DNA from 3 places in the Rhizobium sp. BK212 genome. Region 3 is predicted to be linked to each of the others. Evidence: predicted binding sites of a transcription regulator. Region 3 holds the regulator's gene; each other region holds the start of a gene.
The links. The regulator LexA, encoded in region 3, represses DNA repair genes until DNA is damaged. The targets are predictions, from matches to a motif close to TGTTCNNNNTGTGTTCNG.
Positions count from the first base shown of each region.

Region 1 (3,275 bases), on a different contig from region 3:
CCGAACCCGTCTCGCCCGTGACGATGAGCTCGGCATAAGCGCCCGCATCCGATGCCACCACCGCGGTGCGCGAAGCCATGGCTTCAAGCGGCGTTAGGCCGAAGCCCTCGTTGCGGGAGGGCGCGACGTAAAGCGTCAGGCGGCGATACCAGATCTTGATATCGGGCACTTCGCCGAGAAAGAGGATACGGTCGCTAAGCCCGGCGGCGGCGACATCGGCCTTGAGCTTGTCACCGAATGCCGCATGCTCCGCCGTCACGCGGCCGGAGACGATCGCTGTCCATTCCGGATTCTGCGGCAGCAGTTCGATCATCGATTTGACGAAAAGATCGGTACCCTTCTGGTGGCGCACGCGGCCGAAACAGCCGATAAGATGGCATCCGGGCAGGCCGGTGGCGGCGATGCCGTCCTCTGCCGTTTCCGGCGGATGAAAGAGGGCAAGGTCGACGCCGTGCTGGATGACCGTGTGCGGCACCTCGAGGAACGAGCCGGAACGGTCGCTGGTCGCGATGACGGCGTCCATGCGGCGGATCAGCCATTTCGTATAGGCGGTGTGGCGGCGTTGGGCGGCCGAGGTGAAGAGCAGCTTCAGCGGCATGCGCATGAGATGGCGAAGCAGGATGCCGACGGCCATCTCGTTGTTGCGGCGCGCGTGCCAGACACGCTGGCGCCGGCGTGACGGCGGGCGCCAGAGGCCAAGGAGCTGGCGCCACGCCAGTTTCGGCAGGCCTTCCGGCAGGCCGGGGCCAAGGGTTGCGATCTTTATGCCGTGCCGGATCTGGCAGGGAATGAGCTGAACAATGGTCGACGTGACGCCGGAGAGCCGGCGCTTGAAATTGGGCGCGATGATCTCGACGTCACGCATATCGGGCAAGGGATAGGTCTCGCGGCTGGCGGGCGATCAGCCCCAGGAAACCTGGAGGATTTCGTAGGCCTTGGAGCCGCCCGGCGCATTGACCTCGATGGAGTCGCCGACTTCCTTGCCGATCAGCGCACGGGCGATCGGCGAAGAGATAGAGATGCGGCCGGCCTTGACGTCGGCTTCCTGGTCGCCAACGATCTGATAGGTCTTTTCTTCCTCGGTGTCCTCGTCGACGAGCTTTACCTTGGCGCCGAACTTGATCTTGTCGCCCGACATCTTCGTGAGGTCGATGACCTCGGCACGCGCCGTCAGGTCTTCCAGTTCGCTGATGCGGCCTTCATTATGGCTCTGGGCTTCCTTGGCGGCGTGATATTCGGCGTTTTCGGAAAGGTCGCCATGAGCACGGGCTTCGGCGATCGCCTCGATGATTCGGGGGCGCTCCTCCTGCTGACGCCAGCGCAGCTCTTCCTGCAGCTTGACGAAACCACCCTGTGTCATCGGTACCTTTTCAACCATTTTTCTGTCCTTCACTCCTTGTATCCGCTCGTCCGTGCTTTTCGAGCAGTCAGCCGCAGACACAAAAGAAAACAGGTCCCGAAGGGGAGCTTCGGAACCGTGCCACAATCCTAGTTAAGTGCTTATAGCAGATCGCCAAGGCCGATTTCCAGAAAATTCGCATAAACGAAACGCAACCCGCCGCGGCATCCGGTGGCGCGCCTGAAAAATGGGCAAAGGTGACGTCGCTCCTATTGACTTTGCATATAAGAACATATAGTGAACATACTAATGAAGAAGTCGCTAACAGAACGCTTGGCCATCCTTTCCGATGCTGCGAAATATGACGCTTCCTGCGCTTCCAGCGGCACGGTGAAACGCGATTCTCACGCAAGCGGCGGCCTCGGTTCGACCGAGGGATCCGGCATTTGTCATGCCTATGCGCCGGATGGACGGTGCATTTCGCTGCTGAAAATACTGCTGACCAATTTCTGCATCTACGACTGCGCCTATTGCGTCAATCGCTCGTCGAGCAATGTCGAACGGGCGCGCTTTACGCCTGAAGAGGTCATCTGGCTGACACTGGAATTCTATCGCCGCAATTATATCGAGGGCCTGTTTCTTTCCTCCGGCATCATTCGTTCGTCCGATTACACGATGGAACAGATGGTTCGCATCGTCCGCGAACTGCGTGTGACGCATAATTTTCGCGGCTATATCCATCTGAAGTCGATCCCTGAAGCATCACCGCATCTGATCGAGGAGGCGGGGCTTCATGCCGACAGGCTGTCCCTCAATATCGAGTTGCCAACGGATAGCGGCATTACCCGTTTCGCGCCGGAAAAGAAGCCCGCCAATATAAGGCGATCGATGGGGGATCTGAGGCTGAAGATCGAGGCTGCCGGCGAGCCGACGCTGCGGACGAAGAAGCGTCAGCGTTTTGTGCCGGCCGGTCAGAGCACGCAGATGATCGTCGGCGCCGATGGCGCCAACGACGCGACGATCCTTGCCACCAGCGGCCGGCTTTACAGCAGCTATGGCCTGAAGCGCGTCTATTACTCCGCCTTCAGCCCGATCCCGGATTCGTCGAAAAATCTGCCGCTGATCAAGCCGCCGCTGATGCGGGAACACCGGCTTTATCAGGCCGACTGGCTCTACCGATTCTACGGTTTCGGCATCGATGAGATCACCGCGAACCAGGCGGGAGGCATGCTCGATCTCACCCTCGACCCGAAACTAGCCTGGGCGCTCGCCAACAGGGCCGAATTTCCTGTCGATATCAACAAAGCCGAGCGCGAGCGGTTGCTGCGCGTGCCCGGTCTCGGCACCAAGACCGTCAAAGCGATCGTTTCGGCTCGCCGTTTTCGCCGCCTGCGGATCGACGATCTCCAACGGCTCGGCATTTCGATCAAGAAGGTCCAGTCCTTTATTTCAGCGGAAGGCTGGTCGCCGCGCCGTCTGATCGACCGCCCCGACCTTCGCGCCATGTTCGAGCCGCAACCTGAACAATTGTCGTTGCTGTGATGCGCCGGGTCGTGCTGGCAGGACGCGGAGATCTTGCCGAATGGCGTGATGCCGCGCGGGCCTTTGCTGCCGCCGGCATATTGCCTGAAGAGATCGATTGGCGCGAAAAAGATGAAGAGGCCGATCTCGCTTTTCAGCGCGACGCCATGCCGCCGGCGCCGATCATGGCACGCAAGCCGATGACGGTGCCGCCCGCCTTCATCGATCTTGCCGAGACCGTTCTCTGCCATTCCGATCCGGTGCGGTTTTCCCTGCTTTACCGGCTGCTCTGGCGGCTGCAGCTGGACCGGCAGCTGCTCGAAGTGGCCTCCGACGAGGACGTTGTCCGTGCCAGGCTGATGGCGAAAAACGTTCGACGCGACGCGCACAAGATGACGGCTTTCGTCCGCTTCAA
Region 1 covers NZ_JACIFS010000002.1:573,140-576,414, reverse strand. Annotated here, with positions in the region: gene FHT79_RS07855 (glycosyltransferase family 4 protein) at 1-874, opposite strand, end outside; gene greA (transcription elongation factor GreA) at 902-1,378, opposite strand; gene FHT79_RS07845 (putative DNA modification/repair radical SAM protein) at 1,649-2,881, shown strand; gene FHT79_RS07840 (UdgX family uracil-DNA binding protein) at 2,881-3,275, shown strand, end outside.
Region 1: FHT79_RS07845 (putative DNA modification/repair radical SAM protein) is a predicted target of LexA. The motif match lies at 1,626-1,643, and genes of this name have one in related genera.

Region 2 (3,275 bases), 280 kb from region 3:
CGTCGACCTTCTCGACAACGAGATCGGTGCGGCGGACACCGAGATCCTTCTTCTGCAGTTCTGCGACGAGCTGGACGACAAGATGTCCGACATACTTGTTGATGGTCTCAGCCGCTCCGATCGGCTCTGCAAAAGCTCGGGAGACCTCCACCTGTTCAGGATCGCGAATGGGATCGATGGGTTCGGAAAGGCGGCCAAACATCTGGTCGAGCCGCCGCCCGATCTCCGGGCCAAATCGAAGCGCGAGTGGAGCGCGGGCCGTGTTCGCAAGCTCGCCGATCGCTCGGAAGCCAAGCGTCCGCAGATCGCTGACGATCTTCTCCGGGAGTCGGAGCAATGAGATCGGAAGCCGCTCGACCACCCTGGCAGTCTCGCCACGGGGTACGTTGACAGTCTCGCGGTTGATCGCACGGGCGCAGGCGTGAGCCGCTCCCCAGGTATCCGCCACGGCGACACGAGCAGTCAGCCCCTTCGCGCGGCACTGATTGGCGACGCGGCTGAGCATTGGCTCCTCCCCACCCTGCAGGTGGTCGGCGCCCTCCGTGTCCATGACGATGCCATCGATGCCATCAACGGCGACGATCGGGGAGTAGACGGTCAGCGCCCACAGCGCAATTCGTTCAAGCGCAGCAGCATCGGCGGCAGGATCCGCATCGACCAGCATCAGGTTGCGGAACATCGCCTGAGCCTTCGCCGCAGCCATCCCTGTCCGCACTCCGACCTTCCTCGCGGCATCATCCGCCGCGGCAACCCAGCGCTTGGAGCCGGACTTCGCGATGACCGCGATTGCCTGCTCAGGCGGAATAGAGGGATCGGCGCGACGTATTCGATCGGTCGCCAGATCCGGGAGATAGATGGATACGACCCTTGTCATCGCAGGCTCCAATTTCAAACTCAGCACACTCGCCCGCACGCGATCTCATCAATTCAAGCAGCCACCTTGCCCTTCCCACGCCGGGAACCGGGAGATCCTCTGACGGCAGCACACTGACCCGCCATCTCGTCGTCGACGCGGTCGGTTGGCCGAAATCATTCGCCTCCGTTTGTCGCCGCCAGCGTCTTACCGCGACCGCCATCGTGCCAGTCTTCTCCGGCGCGAGCTGCAGACGACGCGAAGCCGTCATCGGGAGGCGAACGAGTTCCCCAACGACCGCACCCAGACCTCCGTAGGAAAGACATTCCTCCATGCTCGCGAGTACGTCCTCCTCCTTGTCGCCTTCGACGAATACGACCCGCTTCGGATGAAGACCCGCCTGCGCCAGCGCTGGCATAAAAAGGTCGGGTCTCGTGAGGCACCAGACGATCTGTCCCTTCGTGCGAGCCGCTACTCCTGCAGCGAAGAGGGCTGCGGCGGAACCGTCCACGGTTCCCGAGCCGCCTCCCGCGAATTCATGCAGTGCGCCGTAAGCGAGGCCACCTCCCGGGAGCACGGCGTCGATCTCGGGCACACCGAAGGACAGGCAACCCACTCGCTTCGCTGTGCCGCCGCTAAGAGCAGCGATGCGTTCGCGCAGGTCAGCGAGGACTTGCTCGCGGGCAGCCGACATCGTTTGCGAATCCTTCCGAAATCGCGATGAAAAGGGACGGCTTCATGCCGTGTTAATGCAGATGTTCTCCGTATGTTCCTTTGCGAAGGCGACGTCAAGATGGGCCGAAATAGGAATATCGTCTCACAATTTCAGTGAAACCTAAGATTCTCTCGACGAATCAGAAACGTAGGCAAAGCGTGTAAGTCAGCGGCGCTTTTTAAAAAATATGGGGAAAGGGAGTTGTGTCCCCCGCAAGTCTCCCAACCCGCAGCCAACGGCGAAGCTGCTCGCTAGCTTTCCTGAAACCGAGCTATGAGATCAATCAGGACGGCGTCGGATCCAAGACATTCGGCGCAGATGCCGAATGCATCTTCATCGAATTCGTCCTTCCTCCTCGATTGGCGACAGCAATCACACACGACTGCTCCCCGGCAGGAAAACCGCGGCGGAGCTATGATCTCAGCAGTCGGAATTGCCACCACGTGTTCTGGACGTTTTGGCATCGTAACCTCCAATAGAAGACGAGATGGAGGTCGGGGCATCTAGTTTCAAGATTTCGCTGGAGGCGCAGTTGGCAGTCATCGACGGGCCGGCTACGTTGCCATCCGGAACGACCGCGGAGTGGCTGACGTGTGCAATCTCTATCGCATGGAAGAAAAGGACTGGGTCAGGAAATGGGCGATCGACGCCGAGAGCATGATCAACCTGATGCCTGCCTACCAGATGAACCCGGATCAGATGGGTCCAATCGTTCGAAACACGCCCGATGGCCGCAAGCTGCTCGTCCACGGTCGATGGGGCCTGCCCTCCCCCCTGTTCGTTCAGAAAAAGGCAGCCGAGGAACGCGCGGCCAAGCGGAGGGCAAAGGGCGAAGCGGTCGACCTCGGCGAACTCATCCGGATGGAGCCAGACCGAGGCGTCACCAACGTACGGAAGCTCGATCTGCCGCACTGGAAGCGGTGGTTCGACGTGGGGCACAGGTGCATCGTCCCGGTGACGTCGTTTGCGGAGCCTGATCCCGCCAGCCAAGAACCCGGCGGCAAAATTCCGAACGCATGGTTCGGCCGAGACGAAAGCAAACCGCTCATGTTTTTTGCCGGAATCCACGTACCGCAGTGGAAGAGCGTCCGCAAAGTCAAAGACGGGCTGACAACTGACGACCTCTATGGATTCCTGACTACCGACCCGAACGATGTCGTCAGGCCGATCCATGAAAAGGCGATGCCCGTGCTGCTGCTTACCAAGGAGGAGACGGATATCTGGCTGTCCGCACCATGGGAAGACGCACGGCACCTTGCGCGCCCGGCGGCGAACGACGCGATAATGATTACGTCTCGTGAAGCGTACGGCTCCAGCGTCGTCTCCACGGAAGGCGAGACATTGCAGGCGAACTTTCTTTAGCCAGCCTGTCGACCTCGTTTCGTGAGACTGCGACGCTTCGGAAGCGGAGTCAGTGCCTCAGCAGGCTGCCTTTCGCTTTGATCGCGACGCCCTTGCTTTACATGGAAGTTCGAACGTCCCCCGCCAGATGCCGGCATGTGCGGATTCGGCAGCAATCTGATCCGCTCTGAAAGCGCCTTTCGAATATCGCACCCAGTCGACCGCCCAACCCTGTCGGACCATCCACGAATTCACGCTGGTCCCGTCCGCTCTGACGCAGTCGGCAACGACGCGGCGATATCTGTCCGTGTTCCGCGCCTGACAACGGGTCGGGCGCGATTTCGCCAGGAAGTCATCTAAGGCGAA
Region 2 covers NZ_JACIFS010000003.1:381,778-385,052, reverse strand. Annotated here, with positions in the region: gene FHT79_RS11860 (DNA polymerase Y family protein) at 1-874, opposite strand, end outside; gene FHT79_RS32090 (ImuA family protein) at 795-1,547, opposite strand; gene FHT79_RS11850 (SOS response-associated peptidase) at 2,160-2,930, shown strand; gene FHT79_RS11845 (thermonuclease family protein) at 2,988-3,275, opposite strand, start outside.
Region 2: FHT79_RS32090 (ImuA family protein) is a predicted target of LexA. The motif match lies at 1,610-1,627, and genes of this name have one in related genera.

Region 3 (3,275 bases):
TTGTATACGAGGCCGATGCCGAGCTTTCCGCAAAGCTCCTTCAGCGTGCCGGCCACCATGAAGGCGTGGTCGCGGCTCTCCATCTGGCAAGGGCCGGCAATCAGCGACAGGCGGCCGGTGTTGGAAAAGGTGACCTGGCCCTGGCCCTCGCCGATCTTGACTTGGGAATTCGTATCTGTGCTCATCGTGTTTCCTCGAAGGCGAAAAGCGTGCCCTGCCCGGGCGCGGGCTTCACCAGAATGCGATTGTTCTTGCGCGTATATGTCACCCCGTTAGCAGCCAAATGCGCTTCTGTCACGGCAAGATCGGCGACAGCGAAGAGAATCGCCCGGCCGCGCAGGCCGCGGTCGGCGGATGGGACAGCGACCTCGAAATAGGCCTCCAAACCCTCCGGCGTCATCAGGCTGATTTTCACATTCGACGCCGCGATCTTGACGCCGAAACCGGTTTTCTCGAATGCCGATTGCGCGCTGGCAAGACTGACGAAGGCGGCGAAGGCAGCCGCATCGGGCGCGCAAAGCACCACCTCGGCAATGCCGGTCACGCCATTGGCATGCGCCTCAAGCGCGCTGCGGTCGGCCGGCAGCGGATTGACGCGCTCGACGGTGAAGAGAAAGAGATCGGGCGCGCGCAGGTCGCCGGCAAAGGCCAGCTTGAAGCCGGCAATGCTCTCAGAACCATCCGGCATCGTCATCGGCCTGCTGAACGCCAGCATCTCGCCGGCGCTCGCTCCGTCGCCGACGAAATTCCGATGATCGATATCGGCATCCTCGCTGCCGAAGGCCACCGCCGAAAGCCCCTCCTCGCCGCAGCGGAATCGGAAGGCGCGGTTGCGGGCGGTGAAGACATTGCCTTGCCGCGCCGATGCTTCACTTTCCCCAACGCTCGCAATCCCGAGCGGCTCCAGATAGGTCTTATCGGCAAAAAAGACGCAGGCATTCTCCGTTCCGAAGGGATGACGCGCATCGGCGGCAACGGTAAAGCCCAGCTTGCCGAGCCTCTCGCGCGCCAGATCGATATTGACGACCGGCAGCACGACATGATCCAGCGGGCGCGGTTTGGCGGAATGCTCGTTCATGATATCCCCTCTCCTGACACGGCAGAGATGTGCGACGGTGCCGCGCAAGGCAAGACTTGTCGGCCAATCCGGCGAATGAAAATAAAAATCTCAACGAGTTGGCGCCAAGTTTTACGGAAATTTAGCTACTTGCGGAACACATATGGAACATATAGTGTCTGTTCTGGATTTGTTTCAATCACGAGGTCACAACGTCGATGCTCACGCGCAAACAACAGGAGCTTCTCCTCTTCATTCATGAGCGCATGAAGGAATCCGGCGTTCCGCCGTCTTTCGACGAAATGAAGGACGCCCTGGATCTCGCTTCAAAGTCCGGGATTCACCGGCTGATTACGGCCCTCGAGGAGCGTGGCTTCATTCGCCGCCTACCGAACCGTGCCCGCGCACTCGAGGTCATCAAGCTTCCGGAGGCCTATAGCCCCAGCATCCAGCCCCGGCGCGGCTTTTCGCCGAGCGTCATTGAGGGCAGCCTGGGCAAGCCCCAGCCGGTCGCCACTCCCGCTCCTGCAAAACCCGTCGCCGACAATGGCAACTCCGTCTCCGTGCCGGTCATGGGCCGCATCGCCGCCGGCGTTCCGATCTCGGCAATCCAGAACAACACCCACGACATCGTCGTTCCGGCCGATATGCTCGGCTCCGGTGAACACTACGCGCTGGAGGTCAAGGGTGATTCGATGATCGACGCCGGCATTTTCGACGGCGACACCGTGATCATTCGCAATGGCAGCACCGCAAGCCCTGGCGATATCGTCGTTGCTCTCGTCGACGACGAAGAAGCGACACTCAAACGCTTCCGCCGCAAGGGCGCCTCGATCGCGCTGGAAGCGGCCAACCCGGCTTACGAGACCCGGATCTTCGGGCCGGACCGCGTCAAGGTGCAGGGCAAACTCGTCGGCCTTATTCGCCGCTATCACTGACACCCTGGCCGGTTTCGACAAAGCTGTTGCTGTGCCAGTCATAGGCGCGATGGCGGATCCATGGCCGAGACAGATCATCGAGTGCGGTTGTGACCTCCATGCCGGCCTCGGCGAAGCGCAATTCGACGGAACCGGTCCGGCGCAACGTCTCGCCGGTGAAGAGCGTCGCGCCTGAGCGGCAGCTGTTGAAACGCAGGCGGACCGACGTTACCACGATATCGGCCGCATCGCAGGCCGGAGCGAGATAGGCGGCATTGTCGATGACGGCGACCACATGACCGTTGCCAAGCCTTGATATGCACCAGGCCTTCTTGACGCAGGAAAAGCGGTTTGCGTCACCGTCAGCTGCGGCCGCCCGCATCGCCGCCCTCGCTTCGTTCTGCTGATCGCGCGAAAGCCTGACGCGACGGTCCTCTCCTGCTGGCGGGACAGCAGGACCATCCAGCATCTTCGGCGGGTCATGCGCCGGCAGGACCAGCGCGCGCTGCCATTGGTCGAAGATGAAATCCGGCGGGTTTTCACGGTTGGAGGCCATTGCCGCCGCCTCGACGACCGCGACGAGACTGCCATCTTCCGAAATCACCAGATCCGGCGGCCGGGGAACCGGCAGAAGCAGCAGGATGAGCGTTGCGACTGATATGATCGACGTGCCCATATGGCGGAGCCGGGTGCGGAGCAGCGTCAGCAGCAGGAAGCCCGCCACGGCGACTGCGAAATACCAGGCGGGCAAGCGGCCGATGCCGATGTCGCCACCCCAGCCGGACACGGTCTTGGCGACGGCAATCACCAGATCGAGGCCGAATCCGACAACCTTCCAAGGCAAAACGTCCAAACCGAAAGGCATGAGCAGCATCGCCAGCAACCCGGCCGGCATGATGATGAAGGAGATGATCGGCATCGTCGCGAGGTTTGCCGGCAGGCCGTAGGCGGTCAGGCGATGAAAATGCTCGATCGAAAACAGTGCGGTGGAGAAACCGCCGATCAGCGAGGTCAGGAAGACACCGCCGAAGAAACCCGCAACCGCGACAAAAGGCCTGACGATCGGCAGCTTCAGGAAGGCACTCTCGCGGACGCGCCGATCCTTCCACAGCTGATAGCCCGACACGAGCGCCAAGGTTGCGGCAAAGGACATCTGGAAGCTCGGCCCCAGGACTTCGGAGGGCGAAATGACGAGGATGACGAGCGCGGAGAGAGCGACATTGCGCAGGCTGATCGACGGCCGGTCAAAGAAGACGGCAATCAGCATGATGGCCATCATGATGAAGGCGCGTTCGGCCGAG
Region 3 covers NZ_JACIFS010000003.1:656,897-660,171, forward strand. Annotated here, with positions in the region: gene kdsA (3-deoxy-8-phosphooctulonate synthase) at 1-185, opposite strand, end outside; gene FHT79_RS13150 (VOC family protein) at 182-1,078, opposite strand; gene lexA (transcriptional repressor LexA) at 1,276-1,995, shown strand; gene FHT79_RS13160 (ComEC/Rec2 family competence protein) at 1,976-3,275, opposite strand, start outside.